3 regions of the Variovorax sp. 54 genome follow, and region 3 is predicted to be linked to each of the others. Evidence: predicted binding sites of a transcription regulator. Region 3 holds the regulator's gene; each other region holds the start of a gene.
The links. The regulator sigma-54, encoded in region 3, starts transcription at its own class of promoters, with help from an activator protein. The targets are predictions, from matches to a motif close to TGGCANGNAANCTGCTTT.
Positions count from the first base shown of each region.

Region 1: CLU95_RS26475 (circularly permuted type 2 ATP-grasp protein) is a predicted target of sigma-54. The motif match lies at 3,500-3,517, and genes of this name have one in related genera.
Region 2: CLU95_RS16640 (ammonium transporter) is a predicted target of sigma-54. The motif match lies at 5,686-5,703, and genes of this name have one in related genera.

Region 1 is NZ_PEFF01000001.1:5,773,189-5,780,386, forward strand. Features, by position in the region: gene CLU95_RS26465 (transglutaminase family protein) at 1-845, opposite strand, end outside; gene CLU95_RS26470 (DNA internalization-related competence protein ComEC/Rec2) at 967-3,435, shown strand; gene CLU95_RS26475 (circularly permuted type 2 ATP-grasp protein) at 3,546-5,042, shown strand; gene CLU95_RS26480 (alpha-E domain-containing protein) at 5,054-6,010, shown strand; gene CLU95_RS26485 (Lcl C-terminal domain-containing protein) at 6,115-6,720, shown strand; gene CLU95_RS26490 (phosphoethanolamine transferase) at 6,734-7,198, opposite strand, start outside.
Region 2 is NZ_PEFF01000001.1:3,577,810-3,585,007, reverse strand. Features, by position in the region: gene CLU95_RS16680 (DEAD/DEAH box helicase) at 1-608, opposite strand, end outside; gene CLU95_RS16675 (translation initiation factor Sui1) at 663-1,043, shown strand; gene CLU95_RS16670 (DUF3820 family protein) at 1,051-1,287, shown strand; gene CLU95_RS16665 (RNA recognition motif domain-containing protein) at 1,470-1,883, shown strand; gene CLU95_RS16655 (tripartite tricarboxylate transporter TctB family protein) at 2,205-2,693, shown strand; gene CLU95_RS16650 (tripartite tricarboxylate transporter permease) at 2,706-4,217, shown strand; gene CLU95_RS16645 (sulfite exporter TauE/SafE family protein) at 4,562-5,320, opposite strand; gene CLU95_RS16640 (ammonium transporter) at 5,740-6,978, shown strand; gene CLU95_RS16635 (hypothetical protein) at 7,001-7,198, shown strand, end outside.
Region 3 is NZ_PEFF01000001.1:3,747,648-3,754,845, forward strand. Features, by position in the region: gene lptA (lipopolysaccharide transport periplasmic protein LptA) at 1-529, shown strand, start outside; gene lptB (LPS export ABC transporter ATP-binding protein) at 526-1,320, shown strand; gene rpoN (RNA polymerase factor sigma-54) at 1,338-2,930, shown strand; gene CLU95_RS17410 (phospholipase D family protein) at 2,941-4,557, shown strand; gene CLU95_RS17415 (LysE family translocator) at 4,562-5,206, opposite strand; gene CLU95_RS17420 (YceI family protein) at 5,229-5,864, opposite strand; gene CLU95_RS17425 (YceI family protein) at 5,918-6,511, opposite strand; gene CLU95_RS17430 (cytochrome b) at 6,508-7,119, opposite strand.

The sequences.
Region 1 (7,198 bases), 2.0 Mb from region 3:
AACTCGACTTCGGACTCGTCGACGCCGCCCTCGATGGGCGCGGCGCTCGACGGCGAGGGCGTGCAGGCCAGCGGAATGTGGCCTTCACCGGCCATGAGTCCCGAGGTGGCGTCGAGGCCGATCCAGCCGGCGCCCGGCAGGAACACCTCGCACCAGGCGTGCAGGTCGGTGAAGTCGACCGTGGTGCCGCTGGGGCCGTCGAGGGCCTTCACGTCGGGCGTGAGCTGGATCAGGTAGCCCGAGACGAAGCGCGCGGCCAGGCCCATGTGGCGCAGCAGCTGCACCAGCAGCCAGCCCGAGTCGCGGCACGAGCCGCTGCCGTTGGTGAGCGTTTCTTCCGGCGTCTGCACGCCGGGCTCCATGCGAATGAGGTAGTTGACGTCCTGCTGCACCTGCTGGTTGATGCCGACCAGGAAGTCGATGGTGCGCTGTTCCTTGCGGTCGACCTTGTCGAGGTAGGCCTCCAGCAGCGGCGTGACCGGGTCGGCCACGAGGTAGGGCGCCAGCTCTTCGGCCTGCGAGGCCGTGTACTTGAACGGGAAGTTCTCGGCCTGCGGCTCGAGAAAGAAGTCGAAGGGGTTGTAGACCGCCATCTCGACGACGAGGTCGACCGTGACCTTGAACTCGCGCGTTTTCTCGGGGAACACGAGCCGCGCCTGGTAGTTGGCGAACGGGTCCTGCATCCAGTTGACGAAGTGCTCGGCCGGTTCGACCCGCAGCGAGTACGAGATCACATTGCTGCGGCAATGGGGCGCGGGGCGCAGTCGCACGACTTGCGGGCCCAACTGCACCAGGCGGTCGTATGTGTAGTGGGTGACGTGGTGGAGTGCGGCGTGAATGGACATGCGTAGGGGCGTGCAGTGCAGCGAGGTTGCATCGAAAAGATGTCTCTGGTGAGACGCATACTAGCCCAGTTGCCAAGCAATTAACGCGCCATCGAGCGTGGTTTGGGGGAGGGTTTGCATCATGGTTTCAGAGGTGTCTGGGGGGCGGTCGCGGCGTGCGTCCGGCGCGGTGGCGGGTGGGGCGGGGGCCTTCGTTGCGCTCGGCGGCACGCTGCTCGGTGCGGCCTTGCAGCTGCGTCAGCCGCTGCTGTGGGAGGCAGCCGTTTACGTTGCGTTGCTGGTGGCGGGGCTCGGCGGCGGATGGCTGTTGTGGCGGTGGCGTGGGCGTCGGCTGATCGTGCTGGTGCTGTCGCTGGCCTGCGGCGCGATGGCCGGCGCGGGGCTCGCCGGATGGCGCGCGACGGCCTATGCGAATGGGGCGCTGAGCCCGCAGCTCGAAGGGCGCGACCTGCGGCTCACGGGCGTGGTCTCGCAGATGCCGCAGCACAGCGAGATCGGAACACGCTTCCGTTTCGATGTGGAGGCCGCGCAATGGGCCGAGACCTCACACGGTGCTGCGCCGCCGACGGTGCCCTCACGCATCGCGCTGGCGTGGTACAGCGAAAACAGCGGCGTGGGGGCGCAGCCTGCCGAGCGGCGCGCGTCCACGCCGCGCACCGTGGGCGAGGTGCATGCCGGCCAGCGCTGGCAACTGACCGTGCGCCTGCGCGCGCCGCATGGCAACCTCAACCCGCATGGTTTCGACAGCGAGCTGTGGGCGTGGGAGCAGGGCGTGCATGCGCAGGGCCAGGTGCGTGCCGGGGCGCGCGACCTCGCGCCGCGCTTGCTGGGCGTCACCTGGCTGCATCCGATCGAGCGGGCGCGCGAGGCCGTGCGCGATGCGGTCTTCGCCCGCGTGGACGACCGACGGCAGGCCGGCGTGATCGCCGCGCTGGTCACGGGCGACCAGGGCGCCATCGACCGCGCCGACTGGGACGTGTTCCGCGCCACCGGCGTTGCGCACTTGATGTCCATTTCGGGCTTGCACATCACCTTGTTCGCGTGGTTCGCGGCGCATGTCGTGGGCGCGCTCTGGCGGCGCAGCAGCCGGCTCATGCTGTGGCTGCCCGCGCCGCAGGCCGCGCTCGCGGGCGGTGTGCTGCTGGCCGCGCTCTATGCGCTCTTCAGCGGATGGGGCGTGCCCTCGCAGCGCACGGTCTGGATGCTGGCGGCTGTAGCCCTGCTGCGCCTGACGGGCCGGCGCTGGCCGTGGCCGCACGTCTGGCTGCTGACGGCCGCGGTTGTGGTGGCCGCCGATCCGTGGGCGCTGCTGCAGGCCGGCTTCTGGCTGAGCTTTGTCGCGGTGGCTGTGCTGTTTGCTTCCGCGACAGCCGTGCCGGGCGACGACAAGGTGGGGGCACTCACGCGCCTGCGCCGCTTCTTCCGCGAGCAATGGACCATCACGCTGGCGCTCGCCCCGTTGAGCCTGCTGCTGTTCCAGCAGGTGTCGGCGGTCGGGCTCGTGGCCAACGCGATCGCGATCCCGTGGGTGACGCTGGTGATCACGCCGCTGGCGATGCTCGGCGTGGCGGTGCCGCCGCTGTGGGACGTGGCAGCCGGCGCCGTGAAGCTGTTCGTCTGGTTGCTGCAGGTGTTCGCCGGCTTGCCCTACGCCACGCTGTCGATGGCCGCCCCGCCGCCGTGGCTGGCCGCAGGCGGTGTGGCGGGTGGCGTGCTGCTGGCGATGCGCCTGCCGTGGTCGATGCGCGCCCTCGGCCTGCCGCTGCTGTTGCCGGTGCTGCTGTGGCAGCCGGTGCGGCCCGCCACGGGCGAGTTCGACCTGCTTGCCGCCGACATCGGGCAGGGCAACGCAGTGCTCGTGCGCACCGCGACGCACAGCCTGCTCTACGACGCCGGTCCGCGCTACGGGCTCGACAGCGACGCCGGCCACCGCGTGCTCGTGCCCCTGCTGCGCGCACGCGGCGAACGGCTCGACACGCTGCTGCTGAGCCACCGCGACATCGACCACACGGGGGGCGCGGCCGCCGTGCTCGCCATGCAGCCGCAGGCCGCGCTGCTGAGTTCCATCGAGGCCGGGCATCCGCTGCAGGCGCTGCGCCCGGCGCGCCGTTGCGAGGCCGGTCAGCGCTGGACCTGGGACGGCGTCGATTTCGAGGTGCTGTTTCCCTATGACAGCGACTACCGCAGCTTCACGCGGCCCAATGCCGTGTCGTGCGTGCTGCGCATCGGCAATGGCCGCGCCACGGCGTTGTTGGCCGGCGACATCGAACGGCTGCAGGAGGCCGCGCTGGTGGCGCGAACGCCCGGGTTGCAGGCCGACGTGCTGCTGGTGCCCCACCACGGCAGCAAGACCTCGTCGAGCGAGGCCCTGCTCGACGCCGTGCGCCCGCGCATCGCGCTCGTGCAGGCCGGCTACCGCAGCCGCTTCGGCCACCCCGCGCCCGAGGTGGTGGCGCGCTATGTGGCGCGCGGCGTGCAGGTGGTCGACAGCCCGCGCTGCGGCGCCGCGCACTGGGCGAGCCCGAGGCCTGCCGAGGTGAGGTGTGAACGTGCGCTCGACCTGCGCTACTGGCGCCACCGCATGCCCTGAAATCGTGAAGGTGGGCACTAAACACCAAAGGCCCTCGTATTGCGTTCAAACCTAGGGCTTCTACTGGCCTTGAACTTGCTAAGCTATGGCTCAAGGAGATTGGTCGTTCCATGCACAAATTCGACGAGATGTATGAGCAGCTCCCCTATGCGGGCGCTGCAATCCGACAGCACTACAAGCGCTACGACCAATGGCTTGCGAAGCAACCCGGTGAGGTGATGCGATCGCGGCGTGAAGAGGCGGAATTGATTTTCCGCCGGGTCGGCATCACCTTCGCGGTGTACGGCGCCAAGGACGAGGACGGCTCCGGCACCGAGCGGTTGATCCCGTTCGACCTGCTGCCCCGGATCATTCCCTCCCACGAGTGGGAGAGCATGGAAAAGGGGCTGGTGCAACGCGTCACGGCGCTCAACCGCTTCCTGTACGACGTCTACCACGACCAGGACATCATCAAGGCCGGCATCATCCCGGCCGAGCAGATCCTGAACAACGCCCAGTTCCGCCCCGAGATGATGGGCGTGAATGTGCCGCACAACGTCTACTCGAACATCTCGGGCATCGACATCGTGCGCGCCCCCGATGCCCAGGGCAACGGCGAGTACTACGTGCTCGAAGACAACCTGCGCGTGCCCAGCGGCGTGAGCTACATGCTCGAAAACCGCAAGATGATGATGCGGCTCTTCCCCGAGCTCTTCAACCAGAACCGCATCGCGCCCGTCGCCCACTACCCCGACCTGCTGCTCGAAACGCTGCGCGCCAGCGCGCCGCCGGCCACGGCCGAGCCCACGGTGGTGGTGCTCACGCCCGGCATGTACAACAGCGCCTACTTCGAGCACGCCTTCCTGGCCCAGCAGATGGGCGTGGAGCTGGTCGAAGGCCAAGACCTGTTCGTGAAGGACGACTTCGTCTACATGCGCACCACGCGCGGCCCGGTGCGGGTCGACGTGATCTACCGCCGCGTCGACGACGACTTTCTCGACCCCGACGTGTTCCGCCCGACCTCCACGCTCGGCACGGCCGGCCTCATGCGCGCCTACCGCGCGGGCAACGTCGTCATCTGCAATGCCGTGGGCACCGGCGTGGCCGACGACAAGTCGATCTACCCGTACGTGCCGAAGATGATCGAGTTCTACCTCGGCGAGAAGCCGATTTTGAAGAACGTGCCGACCTACATGTGCCGCAACAAGGACGAGCTGCAGTACACGCTCGACAACATGAAGGACCTGGTCGTCAAGGAGGTGCACGGCGCCGGCGGCTACGGCATGCTCATCGGCCCGGCCGCCACGCAGGCCGAGATCGAAGACTTCAAGAAGGCTGTCATCGCCAAGCCCGACGGCTACATCGCCCAGCCCACGCTGAGCCTGTCGACCTCGCCGACCTTTGTCGACGCCGGCATCGCGCCGCGCCACATCGACCTGCGCCCTTTCGTGCTCTCGGGCAGCGAGGTGCAGATGGTGCCCGGCGGCCTCACGCGCGTGGCGCTCAAGGAGGGGTCGCTGGTGGTCAACTCGTCGCAAGGCGGCGGCACCAAGGACACCTGGATTCTCGAAGCGGACCGCACGGCCAAGCCGAAGGCGGCCACGCAGTCGCAAAGCCAATCGCAGTAGGAGCACCCACGATGCTGTCCCGCACCGCAGACCACCTCTACTGGATGTCGCGCTACACCGAGCGTGCCGAGAACACGGCGCGCATGCTCGACGTCAACTACCAGACCTCGCTGCTGCCGCAGTCGGCCGAGGTCGCCAAGTACGGCTGGCAGGGCGTGCTTTCCATCAGCGAGCTGCTGCCGCTGTACAACGACAAGTACGACCACATTGCGCCCAATGAAGTCATGGAGTTCATGGTCAAGGACGAGAGCAATCCGTCGTCGATCGTCTCCTGCCTGAAGGCCGCCCGCGAGAACGCCCGCGCCGTGCGCGGCGCGCTCACCACCGAGGCCTGGGAAACGCAGAACACCACCTGGCTCGAAGTGAAGCGCATGCTGCGCGCCGGCGATTTCGAGCGCGACCCGGGGCAGTTCTTCGAATGGGTCAAGTTCCGCTCGCACCTGTCGCGTGGCGTCACGTTGGGCACCATGCTCCAAGATGAGGCGTTCTACTTCTCGCGCCTAGGCACCTTTTTGGAGCGTGCCGACAACACGGCGCGCCTGGTCGACGTGAAGTTCCACGCGCTCAACAGCGAGTTCTTCGGCGCCGCCACCGAGGAAGACCAGGAGTACGACTTCTATCACTGGAGCGCCATCTTGCGCAGCGTCTCGGCCTTCGAGGTGTACCGCAAGGTGTACCGCGACGTGATCAAGCCCGAGCGCGTGGCCGAGCTGCTGATTCTTCGCGCCGACATGCCGCGCTCGCTGCACGCGAGCCTGGCCGAGGTGGTCGCCAACCTCGCGAAGGTGCAGAACGAGCAGAGCGCCGAAACGCAACGCCGCGCCGGCAAGCTGCTGGCCGACCTGCAGTACGCGCGGGTCGACGAGATCCTGGCGACGGGCCTGCATGCCTACCTCACGCAGTTCCTCGACCGCGTGAACGAGCTGGGCGGGCGCATCAGCCAGGACTTCCTGGTGCCGGCGCACTGACAACGCACCGCGTCCTGTGGGCCCCTCAAGGCCCCGGGACCTCGCGTGGCGGGCGGTAGCATTCGAGTTCGATCTCGACAAGTTGCTGACCGCAGGGAGTTCCCATGAAGAAGAAATCAATGCTTGCCAACGATGGCAAGTGGATGGCCGTCGCCTTGGCGGCCGTCGTGCTGCTCGCCGGCTGCGACGAGGCCGCGTCACCGAAAGAACAAGCCTCGGCGCAGGCATCGACGGCCGTCGTCCTCGACGCTGCCACCGGATTGCGCTGGCTGCGCTGCGCCCTGGGGCAGACATGGCAGGGCGGTCGTTGCGTCGGTGAGGCCGAAGCCCTGAGCCTGATGGACGCACAGGAGCGCGTGCAGGCGCTCAACGTGAAGGGCCATGAAGGCATCTCGCAATGGCGGTTGCCGACCGTCGTGGAACTGGCGGCGCTGCGGCGTTGCGACCATGGCCTGGTCGACGAGCAGTTCACGCTCGAACTGAGCCCCGAAAAGGAGCCCGTCACCGTGCCGCGATGGTGCGCCCGCGAAACCTCCGTTCCCACCATCGACAGTGCACGCTTTCCCGACACGCCGCTGGTCAAGTTCTGGTCGGGCTCGGGCAGCGAGGCCGCGCAGCACTTCTACGCCGTGGACTTCAGCAATGCCTGGATCGGCCTGAACGAAGCGGCCGAGGCCGCCCACGCGGTGCGGCCGGTGGCCGATCGCTGACCTTCAGCTGCTTCTACTTCGAGAACGACTCGACTGCCACCGGAATCTCCGGCGCCCGCCACTGGTAGCTGTCGCCCAGCACATTGCGCTCGGCCTTCTGCCCACTCCAACGGATGCCCAGCAGGTCCATCAGGCTCCAGCCCGTCCAGTCCGCGCGGAAGGGCTGCTGCGTGGCGGCGCCGGTGGGCAGCGGCTCGTGGTTGCGCCAGACGATGGCCGGGATGCGATAGCCCGAGGCGGTGGCGGGGCTGTGGCCTGCGCGGTCGCTGCCGTGGCCGACCTCCTGGCCGTGGTCCGACAGGTACATCCAGGCGCGGTAGTCGTCCGGCTTGCCTGTGTTGCGGGTCTGCTGCAGCAGCTCCGACACCACGAAGTCGTGGTACAGCAGCGCGGCGTCGTACTGCTGGCGGAAGTGCCGCACCCAGGCCGAGCGGCCGTTCTTCACAAGGCCGGTTTCTATCGCATCGACGTTGTCGTC
Region 2 (7,198 bases), 170 kb from region 3:
TCGGCCAGCGCCTGGATGGCCGTGGGGAAGGTGGCGGAGAACAGCAGGTTCTGGCGCTGCTTCGGCAGCAGCGCGAGGATGCGGCCCAGCTCCTCGGCAAAGCCCAGGTCGAACAGGCGGTCGGCCTCGTCGAGCACGAGCATCGACACGGCGTCGAGCGCGAGCGCGTTGTGCTCCACCAGGTCGAGCAGCCGGCCCGGCGTGGCGATCACGATGTCGGCGCCGCCGCGCAGGCGCATCATTTGCGGGTTGATCGAGACGCCGCCGACCGCGACGACGATCTTCAGGCGCTCGGGCAGGTGGCGGGCGAAGTCTTCCAGCGTCTCGCCGACCTGGGCCGCGAGTTCGCGCGTGGGCACGAGCACCAGCGCACGCAGCCGGCGCGCGGTGGACGAGGTGGACGACGCAGGCTCGGCGGCCAGGCGCTGCAGCAGCGGCAGGGAAAATGCGGCCGTCTTGCCGGAGCCGGTCTGTGCCGAGCCCCGCAGGTCGCGGCCCTGCAAAATTGCAGGGATGGCCGCCGCCTGGATGGCGGTCGGCGCGGCAAAGCCGCTCGCGGCGGCCGCTTGCGCGAGCGCGGGGGTCAGGCCCAGGGTATCGAATGGCATGGAACGGGCACCGGGAAAAAAGAGAGATCGAAAGAAAGACGAAAGACGGATCGCATGGGAACGATGAAGAACCAACGCACCGGCAGCACGCTGGTGTACTCCACCGAGGCGGGCGGGCGCATGTGCCCCGACTGCGGCGCCCCGGTGGCGCAATGCCGCTGCAAGGAACTCGCGAAGGCGCAAACGGCGGCCACGGACGGCATTGTCCGCGTATCGCACGAGACCAAGGGCCGAAAGGGCAAGGGCGTGACCGTCGTCAAGGGCCTGCCGCTCGACGCGGCGGCGCTGGCGGCCGTGGGCAAGCAGCTCAAAGCGGCCTGCGGCACCGGCGGCACGGTGAAGGACGGCACCGTCGAGATCCAGGGCGATCACCGCGAGGTGGTGATCGCCGCCCTCGTGAAGCAGGGCCACACGGTCAAGCGCGCGGGAGGCTGAGCAGCGCATGAACCCCGAAGACCTGCAGCGCCTGGTGACGCTTCAAATGCCTTTTGGCAAGCACAAGGGCACGCTGATCGCCGATTTGCCCGGAAATTACCTGACCTGGTTTGCGCGCGAGGGTTTTCCCTCGGGAGAAATCGGCCGGCTGCTCGCTTTGATGCATGAAATAGACCACAACGGCCTGTCCGACCTGCTCAAACCGTTGCGAAACCGCCCGCCGGGCCGGAATGTTTCTCGATAACACAAAAATTCCCCCCTTTTTTTTGGAATCGGGCCGGATAATCCGGCTCACGTGTCTGCGAGCCTCGGCTCCCGTGCACGTAATTTGGTGATCGGTCAGTTTCGCGCCACAGCGCATTAGTTTGTTGTGATTCTGGGACTCCATCGCTTTGTGTTTTTTTGGTTTGAATTAGGAGTCCCTCCATGGGCAAGAAACTTTACGTGGGCAACCTCGCCTACTCCGTGCGTGACAACGACCTGGAACAGTCTTTCGGCGAATTCGGCACGATCGTCAGCGCCAAGGTCATGATGGAACGTGACACCGGCCGTTCGAAGGGCTTCGGCTTTGTCGAAATGGGCACCGACGCTGAAGCACTCGCTGCAGTCGAAGGCATGAACGGCGCATCGCTGCAGGGCCGCGCCCTGACGGTGAACGAAGCCCGTCCGATGGAAGCACGTCCCCCCCGCACCGGCGGTGGTGGCGGCTACGGCGGTGGTGGCGGCGGCGGCTACGGTGGTGGCGGCGGCGGCGGTTACGGCGGCGGCGGCGGTGGTGGCCGCAGCGGTGGCGGCGGTGGTGGTTACGGCGGCGGCGGCGGTGGCCGCGGCGGCTACTAAGCCCTCCCCCACACACTCATGAGCGCCTCGGCGCTCTGAATGAATAAAAAGCTCCTTCGGGAGCTTTTTTCGTTTCTGGCGCCCATCGCCCCACTCCCATGAATCCCTTCGTGGAACACCTCGGAACCGGCTTTGCCGGGCCGTTGGTGTTGCCCCCCGGCGGGAGGTTGGCGTAACGACACGAAGTGTCGCGAAGCCTGAAGGAGAGCCAGTGCTAAGTCAGTACTTACCCTTGTAAGCATTTGTCCGTACCGTGGCGGTCAGCCAATGGTCAGCCGCTGGCGACGACCCTCGTCCCTTCGAAAACAGAGGGTCGAGAGAATGAAAATCAAGAGACAGGCGGACTTCTTCTCAGGAGTCATGTTCGCCGCCGTCGGTGGCGCGTTCGCCATCGGCGCCACCACCTACACCATCGGCGACGGCGCCCGCATGGGGCCGGGGTACTTCCCGCTGATGCTGGGCATCCTGCTGGCGCTGCTGGGCGGGCTGATCATGTTCCAGGCCATGGTGGTCGAGAGCGCCGACGGCGACAAGATCGGCAAATGGGCCTGGAAGCCGCTGGCCTTCGTGCTTGGCGCCAACCTGGCCTTCGGCGTGCTGCTGGGCGGCCTGCCCAGCGTCGGGCTGCCGGCAATGGGCATGATCATCGCGATCTACGCGCTGACGATCATCTCGAGCATGGCCGGCGAACACTTCAAGCTGCGCGACGTGCTGGTGCTCTCCACCATCCTGGCGGCCGGCAGCTATGTGGCCTTCATCTGGGCGCTCAAGCTCCAGATCCAGGTCTGGCCCACTTTCATCTCGGGCTGAGGAGCACGCACCATGGACCTGATCCACAACCTTTCCATTGGTTTCGGCGTTGCCTTCACCTTCACCAACCTGCTGTATTGCCTGCTGGGCTGCATCCTGGGCACGCTGATCGGCGTGCTGCCGGGCATCGGCCCCGTCGCGACGATCGCGATGCTGCTGCCCGCCACCTACGCGCTGCCGCCCGTGTCGGCGCTGATCATGCTGGCCGGCATCTACTACGGCGCCCAGTACGGCGGCTCGACCACGGCCATCCTGGTGAACCTGCCCGGGGAGTCGTCCTCGGTGGTCACCTGTATCGACGGCTACCAGATGGCAAGGCAGGGCCGCGCAGGCCCTGCGCTCGCTGCGGCGGGCCTGGGCTCGTTCTTCGCGGGCTGCGTGGGCACGCTGATCCTGGCCGCCTTCGCGCCGCCGCTGACCGAGCTGGCCTTCAAGTTCGGCCCGGCCGAGTATTTCTCGCTGATGGTGCTGGGCCTGATCGGCGCCGTGGTGCTGGCCTCGGGCTCGCTGCTCAAGGCGGTGGCGATGATCGTGCTGGGCCTGCTGTTGGGCATCGTCGGCACCGACGTGAATTCGGGTGTCGCGCGCTTCAGCTTCGACATTCCCGAGCTCACCGACGGCATCGGTTTCGTGGTGATCGCCATGGGCGTGTTCGGCTACGGCGAAATCATCGGCAACCTCTCGCAGCCCGATGACGAGCGCGAGGTGTTCACGCACAAGGTCAAGGGCCTGTGGCCCACCAAGGACGACTTCAAGCGCATGACGCCCGCCGTGCTGCGCGGCACGGCGCTGGGCTCGGCCCTGGGCATCCTGCCGGGCGGTGGCGCGCTGCTGGCGGCCTTTGCGGCCTACGCGCTGGAGAAGAAGATCAAGATGCGTCCGGGCGAAGTGCCCTTCGGCAAGGGCAACATCCGCGGCGTGGCATCGCCCGAGTCGGCCAACAACGCCGGCGCGCAGACCTCCTTCATTCCGCTGCTGACGCTGGGCATTCCGCCCAACGCGGTGATGGCGCTGATGGTGGGCGCGATGACGATCCACAACATCCAGCCGGGCCCGCAGGTGATGACCAGCAACCCCGAGCTGTTCTGGGGCCTGATCGCCTCGATGTGGATCGGCAACGCGATGCTGATCATCCTGAACCTGCCGCTGATCGGCATGTGGATCAAGCTGCTGACGGTGCCCTACAAGTTCCTGTTCCCGGCCATCGTGCTGTTCTGCGCGATCGGCGTGTACTCGACCAACAACAACACCTTCGACGTGTGGATGGTGGCGATCTTCGGCTTCATCGGTTACCTGTTCCTGAAGCTGCGCACCGAGCCGGCCCCGCTGCTGCTGGGCTTCATCCTCGGGCCGATGATGGAAGAGAACCTGCGGCGCGCGCTGCTGCTGTCGCGCGGCGCGTGGAGCGTGTTCGTCACGCGGCCGCTGTCGGCGGGCCTGCTGATCGCCGCGGCGCTGCTGCTGGCCATCGTGCTGCTGCCGGCGATCAAGGCGAAGCGCGAAGAGGCGTTTGTCGAGGACTGACGGTTCCTTTCGCTCGCCTGCAAGAAAGCCCCCGTGTGGGGCTTTTTTTGTTTTTTCGGATAAGTGCGTTCGGGGCGCGTGCACAGGACACCGGGTACTCCCCTCCGCGAATGTCCTCCGGCCTGCGGCCTCCCCCTTAATTTCGCTGCGGGGAGCACCCAGTGCCCTGCGCACCTGGGCACGCTGCTGGTTCGCGGCCGATCAACAACCTCGGCTGATGACGATCGCGCCGGCGGGGTGCCTTGCGCAGCGAAATTAAGGGGGAGGCCGCAGGCCGGAGGACATTCGCGGAGCAAGGTGCCCCGTCGGCGTGATCGCGCCCTGAACGACGGTCCCCGCAAAGATCACTTGAAGAACGCGTCGTAGGCCGTCTTCAGGATCAGCGCACTCACCACCACGATGAACACGATCCGCACGAAGCCCGCCCCGTGCTTCAGCGCCACGCGCGTGCCGACCAGGCTGCCGGCCACGTTGGCGACCGCCATCACCAGCCCGTAGTGCCACCAGACGTGGCCCTTGGCGGCCAGCAGGATCAGCGCGGCGGCGTTGGTCAGGGTGTTGATGACCTTGGCCGAGGCCGAGGCGTTGAGGAAGTCGTAGCCCATCCAGCGCACGAACAAAAACACCAGGAAGCTACCCGTGCCCGGCCCGAAGAAGCCGTCGTAGAAACCGATGGTCAGGCCGATGGTGCTGGCCGCCAGGGTCTCGGCGCGGCCGCTGAAGCGCGGCGCGTGCAGCCGGCCCATGTCCTTGCGCGCCAGCGTGTAGATCAGCACGCCGAGCAGGATGACCGGCAGCGCCCGGCGCAGGAAGTCGCCCGGGAAGACCGTGACGGTCCAGGCGCCGACCATCGAGCCGCCGAAGCCCAGCAGCGCAGCCGGCCACATGGCGCTCCAGCGCATCTGCACCCGCTGGCTGAACTGGGCCGCCGAGGCCGCAGTGCCCCAGATCGACGCGCTCTTGTTGGTGCCCAGCAGCGTGGCGGGCGGCGCGCCCGGAAACACCGCAAAGAGGGCCGGCACCAGGATCAACCCGCCGCCGCCCACGATCGCATCGATAAAACCCGCGAGCAGTGAGGCGCCCGTGACCACCAGCATTTCCATGCGGGCGATTGTCTCACCGGATTCGCTATCGAAACGATAGCTGTCATGGCCGACCCCGGTTGGCCAGGAGGCTTGTTTGGCTTGGAGGAAAGCGCCCGAGATCGCGCTGCGAGCGGGCAAAAAAAAAGCGCCGACCAGCGGCGCTTTTCAAATATCAGACAGGCATCTCGTACGGAGCCTTTGAAGAATGTTCTTGTTGATCGATCGGAAGCTTGTCTCCTCGGACCCTCGGCAGTACGAGCAGGGCCCGTCGCGAGTGCGCAGATTGTGCAAGCGCGCACCGGCCCAGTGCATTAGGAATTACCCGCTTCGTGTTACTTCGACCCCTCGGTTGGGAAACGAAAGTGTTTCAGCCGTTAACAAGATGGCATGACTCGTGCACACAGGCCTCCTGTCCACCACTCCAAGAAGAAACGGTCATGGCCCTGCTGGCACCCCAAGCCTCCCTGAACGCGGCCGACACCGCCTGGATGATGACGTCGACCGCGCTGGTGCTGCTGATGACGCTGCCCGGCATCGCGCTCTTCTACGCCGGCATGGTCCGGCGCAAGAACGTGCTGGCCACCATGGCCGGGGTGGTGGCGATCGCCGCGGTGGTCTCGCTGACCTGGTTCGCGCTCGGCTACTCGCTGGCCTTCACGCCCGGCTGGCCCTGGCTGGGCAAGCTCTCGCGCATCGGTTTTTCGGGCTTCGAGTACCTGAAAGACGCCGGCCAGGTGGCCGTGAGCCATGTGGCGCCGAACGTGCCGGAGTCGGTCTACGCGATGTTCCAGCTCACCTTCGCGATCATCACCACCGCGCTGGTGCTCGGCGCTTTTGTCGAGCGCATGCGCTTCTCGGCGCTGCTGTGGTTCGCGCTGCTGTGGAGCGTGCTCGTCTACGCCCCCGTGGCGCACTGGGTGTGGGAGCCGGGCGGCTGGCTCGCGCAGATGGGCGCGCTCGACTTCGCGGGCGGCTCGGTGGTGCACGTCAACGCGGGCATCGCGGGGCTGGTGTGCGCCTATGCGCTCGGGCCGCGCCGGGGCTACGGGCGCGAGGCCTTCGAGCCCTACAGCCTGGCGCTCACCATGACCGGCGCGGGCCTGCTGTGGGTGGGCTGGTTCGGCTTCAATGCGGGCTCGGCGGTGGCGGCCGACGGGCGCGCCGGCCTGGCCATGCTGGTGACGCACATCGCGGCGGCGGCCGGCGCCATGAGCTGGATGATCGGCGAATGGATCGTGCGCCGCAGCCCCTCGCTCTTGGGCCTGTGCTCCGGCCTCGTGGCCGGGCTGGTGGCGATCACGCCGGCGGCCGGCTTCGTCACGCCGCTGGCGGCACTGGCCATCGGCGCCATCGCCGGGCTGACCTGCTACTGGGGCGCCACGGGCCTGAAGCACCTGCTCGGTGCGGACGACTCGCTCGACGTGTTCGGCGTGCACGGCATCGGCGGCATCGTGGGCGCACTGCTCACGGGCGTGTTCGCCGACCCGCGCATCTCGGGCGCGACGGGCAACGTGCTGACGCAGGCGATCGCGGTCGGCAGCGTGGCGATCTACAGCGCGACGGGCACGGCCATCGTCTTGTTCCTCGTGCATGTGCTGGTCGGATTGCGCGTCGACCCCGAGAGCGAACTCGTGGGCCTCGATCTTGCTCAACACAAGGAACACCTGGGAGCTTGACCCAAAAGACGGAGACCCCGCCATGCCATCCATGTCCGAAAGCGAACGCATCGCCCTCGCCGCCCGCCTGCACGTGGCGCTGCGGCGCAAGCACGGACGCGTGACCGACACCGAATGGATGGCCACCAACGCCGAGTACGCCGCCGAGATCGTGCGCATGACGCGCATCCACGCCGCCGAAACGAAAGACGACGAACTCGACCAGCTCGCCACGCGGCTG
Region 3 (7,198 bases):
GCTGGTCACGAAGGGCACGATCATCATCCGCGGTGCGCGGCTGGACGTGCGCCAGGACGCCGAGGGCTACCAGTACGGCGTGGTCACGGCGGCGCCCGGCAAGCTGGCCTATTACAAGCAGAAGCGCAACGCCGGCGACGAGTGGATCGAGGGCGAGTCGGAAGTCATCGAGTACGACAGCCGCGCCGACAACGTCAAGTTCATCCGCCGCGCCGTCATGCGCCGGCTGATCGGTGCCACGGCCAATGACGAGAGCAGCGGTGCGCTGATCGTCTACGACCAGAGCAACGACACCTACACCGTCAACGGTTCCCTCGTGCCGCCGAACGCCGGCGTCTCGGCGGGCGGCGGCGGTCGCGTCAAGGCCATCCTTACGCCGAAGGCCACGCCGGCCCCGGCGGCAGGCGGTGCCGCACCGGCAGCGGGCGGCAAGAAGCCCGCGGCCCCGGCGCCCACCCCCGCGCCCGGCGCCGGGCTGCGCCCGAGCACCACGCTGGGCGGCAGCACAGAAGGGGAAGGGCGCAAGTGATCGAAACCGCAGGAACCCCGCCCGCCGACGGCGTCCCGGGCAGCCGCCTCGTGGCGCGCGGCCTCAAGAAGAGCTACGGCAGCCGCACGGTCGTCAAAGACGTCTCGCTCGATGTGCAGAAGGGCGAGGTCGTCGGACTGCTCGGCCCCAACGGCGCGGGCAAGACCACCTCGTTCTACATGATCGTCGGGCTGGTGCGCGCCGATGCCGGCGAGATCACCATCGACGGCGAGCCCATCGCCCACATGCCCATTCACCGCCGCGCGCGCATGGGCCTGAGCTACCTGCCGCAGGAAGCCTCGATCTTCCGCAAGCTCACGGTCGAGGAAAACGTGCGTGCCGTGCTCGAGCTGCAGCGCGAGCCCGACGCCAACGGCCGTCTGGTGGCGCTGTCCAAGCAGCACATCGACGAGCGACTGACGGATCTGCTGGCCGACCTGCGCGTCGACCACCTGCGCGATTCGCCCGCGCTCGCGCTGTCGGGCGGCGAGCGCCGCCGCGTCGAGATTGCGCGCGCGCTGGCCACCCAGCCGCGCTTCATCCTGCTGGACGAGCCCTTTGCCGGCATCGACCCGATCGCGGTGATCGAGATCCAGCGGATCATCAGTTTCCTGAAGGAGCGCGGCATCGGCGTGCTCATCACCGACCACAACGTGCGTGAAACGCTGGGCATCTGCGATCACGCGTTCATCATCAGCGACGGGCACGTGCTGGCACAAGGCACACCCTCGGAGATCGTCGACAACGCCGAGGTACGCAGGGTGTACCTGGGCGAGCACTTCCGCATGTAAGGGAGGGGCGCGTCCTCATGAAGCAAGGGCTGTCCCTTCGCGTCTCGCAGCATCTGGCGCTCACGCCACAGCTGCAGCAGTCCATTCGCCTGCTCCAACTCTCCACGCTCGAACTGAGCCAGGAGGTGGAGCAGATGCTGGACGAGAACCCGTTCCTCGAACGCACCGCGGAAGAAGCCGCGCGCGAGGAGTTCGGGCTCGATGCTGTCGACACGCCCGTGCCACGCGACGACGGTGGTGACACCGGCGAGGGCGATTTCGCCCCGGCGCCGACCCCCAGCGCGACGACCACTTCGAGCGAGACCACGTCCACGCCCGACTCCGACGGCCCCGCCGCCGAGATCACCGAGCGCGAGCCCGACTGGGAGGGCGACGGCACCGTCGAGATGGCGCCCGACGACAGCGAGTGGGGCAGCGACGCACCCGCACGCCAGAACAACCTGGGCGACGACGAGCGTGCCGACGCCACCGAACTCGCGCGCAGCCAGGAGTCGCTGCAATCGTTCCTGCACCGCCAGGCGCTGACCCTGCGGCTCAACGAAAACGACTGCGCCGCGCTGCGCTTTTTGATCGAATCGCTCAACGACGACGGCTACCTCGAAGACTCGCTGCCTGCATTGGCCTCGGGCCTGGCGGGCGATGACAACGACCAGTTCGACGACCTGGTGCACCACTTCCAGGTGGCGCTCGGCCTGCTGCAGAGCCTGGAGCCGGCCGGTGTGGGCGCGCGCGACCTCGGCGAATGCCTGAGCATCCAGCTGAAGGCGCTCGCGAACGAAGACGAGACCGAGGCCGAAGCGCTCGTGCGCAAGACCGCCATCGCGATCTGCAAGCAGCCGATGGAGCTGCTCGCGCGGCGCGACTTCAAGCGCCTGGCCACGCTCACGCGCACCAACGAAGAGCTGGTGCGCTCGGCGCTGCAGATCATTGCGCGCCTGGAGCCCAAGCCGGGCCGCCGTTTTGTCGACGTCGAGCGCAACATCGTCGTGCCCGACGTGATCGTCACCAAGACGGGCCGCGGCACCAACATCAAGTTCCGCGTCATGCTGAACCCCGAGGTGATGCCGCGCCTGCGCGTGCACGACATCTACGCCGGCGCGCTCAAGTCGCACAAGGGCGAGGGCAGCCAGGCGCTGTCGCAGCGGCTGCAGGAGGCGCGCTGGTTCATCAAGAACATCCAGCAGCGCTTCGACACCATCCTGCGCGTGAGCAACGCGATCGTCGAGCGGCAGAAGAGCTACTTCGTGCACGGCGAGCTGGCGATGCGCCCGCTGGTGCTGCGCGAGATCGCCGACGAACTGGGCCTGCACGAATCGACGATCTCGCGCGTGACCACGGCCAAGTACATGTCGACGCCCTTCGGCACGGTCGAGCTCAAGTACTTCTTCGGTTCGGCGCTGGGCACCGAGACCGGCGGCAACGCGTCGAGCACGGCAGTGCGCGCGCTGATCAAGCAGTTCGTGAGCTCCGAGAGCATCAAGAAGCCGCTGTCCGACAGCCAGATTTCCGAGATGCTGAAGGAGCAGGGCATCGAGTGCGCGCGCCGCACCGTGGCCAAGTACCGCGAAGCGCTGCGCATCGCGCCCGCCAACCTGCGCAAGGCCCTGTAGAAAGCTCACGATGACCCATCGCCTGCTGTCGCGCTGTGGGCATTGGGTTTTCGTCATCGCAACCGCGTTGCTGTTCACCGGCTGCGCCACGCTGCCCGACGAAGCACCGCGCGCACCCACCAAGGCCATCGCCGTCTCGGCCGACACCGCGCTCGGCAAGATCGCGCTGGCCTCGCAGCCCGACCCTGACCTCAGCGGCTTTCGCCTCATGCCCGGCGGCGACTTCGCCTTCGACACGCGGCTGCAGCTCGCGCGCCGCGCGCAGCGCACGCTCGACGTGCAGTACTACCAGATCGAGAACGACGAGACCGGCCGCTACCTGCTGCGCACCCTGCGCGATGCCGCCCAGCGCGGCGTGCGCGTGCGCCTGTTGATGGACGACCTGTACACGTCCGGCGAAGACGAGCTGCTGCTCGGTCTGGCCGCCACGCCGAACGTGGAGCTGCGCCTGTTCAACCCGTTCCCGGCCGGGCGCGGCAGCCTGCTCAAGCGCTTCACCGCGTCGCTGTTCGACTTCAGCCGCGTCAACCGCCGCATGCACAACAAGCTCTTCATCGCCGACGGCGCGATGGCGGTGGCGGGCGGGCGCAACATCGGCAACCAGTACTTCAGGCGCACCTCGGGCCAGAACTTCATCGACCTCGACACCTTCGTCACGGGCGCGCTGATCCCGCGCCTGGGCGTGCTGTTCGACCAGTACTGGAACAGCCCGCACGTGCGCCCGATCGGCTCGGTCGTGCGCTCCGACCTGCCGCGCGAAGAACTGCAGCGCCGCTTCGACGTCGCCACCGGCCCCGACACCACGCCGCCGCCGCCCAAGCCCGCGCCCAACGACCTGCTCGGCTACAGCCCCGTGGCCGACGACCTCGACGCCGGCAAGCTCGGCCTGATCTGGACCACCGCCGAGGCCTACGCCGATTCGCCCGACCGCGTGATCGGCAAGACCGCGTCGTATGGCGGCGTGCCGCTGCTCGACGTGGACAGCGTGCGCTACAACGTGGTCGAGCAGATGCGCCGCGCGCGCAGCGAGGTGACGCTGGTCTCGCCCTACCTGATCCCCGGTGCGTCGGGGCTGGAGGTGATGCGCGAGATCCGCGGGCGCAACGTGAAGATCAGCGTGGTCACCAACTCGCTTGCTGCCACCGACGAACCGCTGGTCCACACCGCCTACCGCCGCTACCGCGCCGACATGCTCGCGCTGGGCGCCGACCTGTACGAGCTGAGTTCCGCGCGCACGCGGCGCAGCGTGCGGCTGGGTTTGTTCGGCACGTCGGTGGGCCGGCTGCACGCCAAGTCGGCGGTGATCGACCAGCGCATCCTGTTCGTCGGCTCGATGAATTTCGATCCGCGTTCCGAGGTCCACAACACCGAGATCGGCCTGTTCATCCGCAGTCCCGAGATGGCGCAGCAGACCTTGAAGCTGCTCGACGTGCTCAAGCAGCAGGGCGCCTACCGGCTGCGTTTTGCCGAAGGCAGCGATGCGGGCGCGAGCGGCTCGCGGCGCATCGAGTGGGTCAGCGAGGAAGGCGGCAAGACCACCGTGCTGCACGAAGAACCCGACTCGGGTTTCTGGGACCGCACCATGCTCGAGCTGCTGTCGCCACTCACGCCGGAGAGCCTGCTGTAGCTCCTTAGGTGCCGCGCACCGCCGACCACACGAGCCGCAGGCCCAGCAGGCCCATCACGCCGCCGGCGGCGCGGTCGATCCAGGTCTTGTAGCGCAGGTAGGCCGCACGCGGCGCGGCCGAGGACAGCGCCAGCGCAACGATCGCGTACCAGCCCGTCTCGATGCAGAAGATCACGGCCGGCACCGCGAGCGCCAGCACCAATGGCACCTCGCGCGGCAAAAAGGCCGCGAAGATGCTCGCGTACACCACCGCCGTCTTCGGGTTGCTGACCTGCGTGGCCAGGCCGAGCAGGAAGGTGCGTCCGCTGCGGCCCTGGCCGCGCGGCGAGGCGTCCGTATCGGGCGTGATCGCGAGCGGCTGGCGCGCGCCGCGCCAGATGCGAAAGCCCAGGTAGATCAGGTAGGCGCCGCCGAAGGCCTTGATCGCGAGGTACAGCCCCGGCACCGCGAGGAACGCCGCCTGCAGCCCGGCCAGCGCCGCGATGGAGAACGCCAGCCCGCCGGCGCCCATGCCCAGGGCCGCCGCCAACCCGTCGCTGCGCGAGGCCACGGCGGTGCGCGCCACCATCACGAAACTCGGGCCCGGGCTCATCGCGCCGACGGTCATGGCGCCGGCGATGCCGAGCAGGGAAAGGGAGGTGTCCATCATCGAGCGGCTCCTGGCGTCGCCGTCATTGCTGCACGTTCACGGCCTCGACCTGCACCAGCAGCTTCACCTTGTTCTCGAAGCCGAAGTTCAGGCCCCAGGTGATGCCCCAGTCGCTGCGCTGCACGGTGGCCTCGAAGTCGCCGCCGCAGACCTGGCGGTTGATGAGCGGGTTCAGGTAGCAGTTGAAGCGCACGGCCTTCAGCGTCACCGGCTTGGTCTGGCCCATGAGCGTGAGCGTGCCGGGCACGTCGGTCACCTTGTCGCCGCTGATGTCGATGCGCTCGGCCACGAAGCGGCCGGTGGGGAATTCGGCCACGTTGAAGAAGTCCTTGCTCTGCACGTGGCGGTTGAGCAGGTCGACGCCGGTGTTGATGGAGCTGATGTCCATCGTGATGTCGACCTTGCCGCCGGTGCCGCTGCCGTCGATCTGCACCGAGCCGTCCTTGGTGCTGAAGCGGCCGCGGTTGGTGGTGGTGCCGTAGTGGCCCATCTCGTACATCACGAAGGTGTGGGTCGGGTCGATCACGTAGCTGGCGTTTTTGACCGGCCCGCCCGCGGGCTTGGCGGCCACGGCCGGGGCGGTGTACTCCTGGGCCTGCGCGTTGGCAAACGGGACGGCCGCGACCGACAGCACCGAGGCAAGGAGCAGCGTCTTCATGGCAATGGGTGTGTGGGTCATGGGAGGGTGAAAAGAGAGAAGGGGGGGCCGTGTCACAGCGGCCCGAGGCCCGTGAGCGTCAGCTTGAAGCGCACCTGCACCTCGTTGCCGACCACCGAGGTGTCGGTCCATTCGCCGTCGCCGACCTTGTAGTCGAGGCGCTGGATCGTGAGGGTGCCCGTGGCGACCGAATAGGCGCCGCCCGACGACGTGATGCTCACCGGCACCGTCACGACCTTGCTGACGCCCTTGATGGTGAGCTTGCCGGCCATCTCGAAGCGGCCCTCGCCCAGCGCCTTGATGGCGGTCGAGCGGAAGCTGGCCTGCGGGAAATGCGCGGTGTCGAACCAGGTCGGCTTGGGCAGCTCGGCATCGCTCATCGGGATGCCGAAGCCGGCGCTGGCGGTGTCAATCTGCAGCACGACCGAGCCGCCCTCGGGCTTCTTCGGATCGAAGGCGACCTGCGCGTCGAAGCGCTTGAAGCTGCCTTCCACCGGCACGCCCATCTGCTTGCTGACGAAGGCGATCTGGCTCTTCTCGGGCACCAGCTTGGTGGTGGCCGGCATCGGCTCGGCCGCGGCGTGCAGCGCGAGGCCGAAGAGGGCGGCGGCGCCGCAAAGAAGACGGGACAAAAGACGCGTCGTCATCCGGCGGATTCCTTGTGTGGCGCGGGCCACATGCGTTGCAACAGACCGTCGCGGTCGATCCAGTGGTGCTTGAGCGCCGCCGCCACGTGCAGCAGCGTGACGCCGGCCAGCAGGAAGGCGCTGCGCTGGTGCAGCGGCTTGAGCACGGCCTCGGCGAAGTCCTTGTCGACCGCCACCAGGTCGGGCAGCGGCAGCAGGCCGAACCACACGACCGGCACGCCCATGCCCGCGCTGTAGGCCCAGCCGAACAGCGGGACCGCGAAGAACAGCAGGTACATCAGCGCATGGCTGATGCGGTGGGCGGCTCGCTGCCAGGTCGGCATGGCCGCCAGCACCCGCGCCGACAGCGGCGGCGGGCGGTGCGTGAGGCGCCACAGCAGCCGCAGCGCCGACAGCAGGAGGATGGTGATGCCGGCCCACTTGTGCCAGCTGTAGAGCTTCAGGCGCTGCGGCGAAAAGGGCAGGCCCGTCATGTAGAGCCCGACGCCGAGCGAGCCGACGATCATCGCCGCGAGCAGCCAGTGCAGCAGCATCGCGACCCGCCCGTAGCGGGGCTCGCGCAGGGCGGCGGCGCCAACGGAAGGAGCGGGAAGGGGTTCGACGGGCATCGGGGCAGGGGCGGCGGCGGCCTGTGCGCGGAGCATAGCTCGGAAGCGATGACACCGCAGCGGGGCGGGCCCCGTGCCG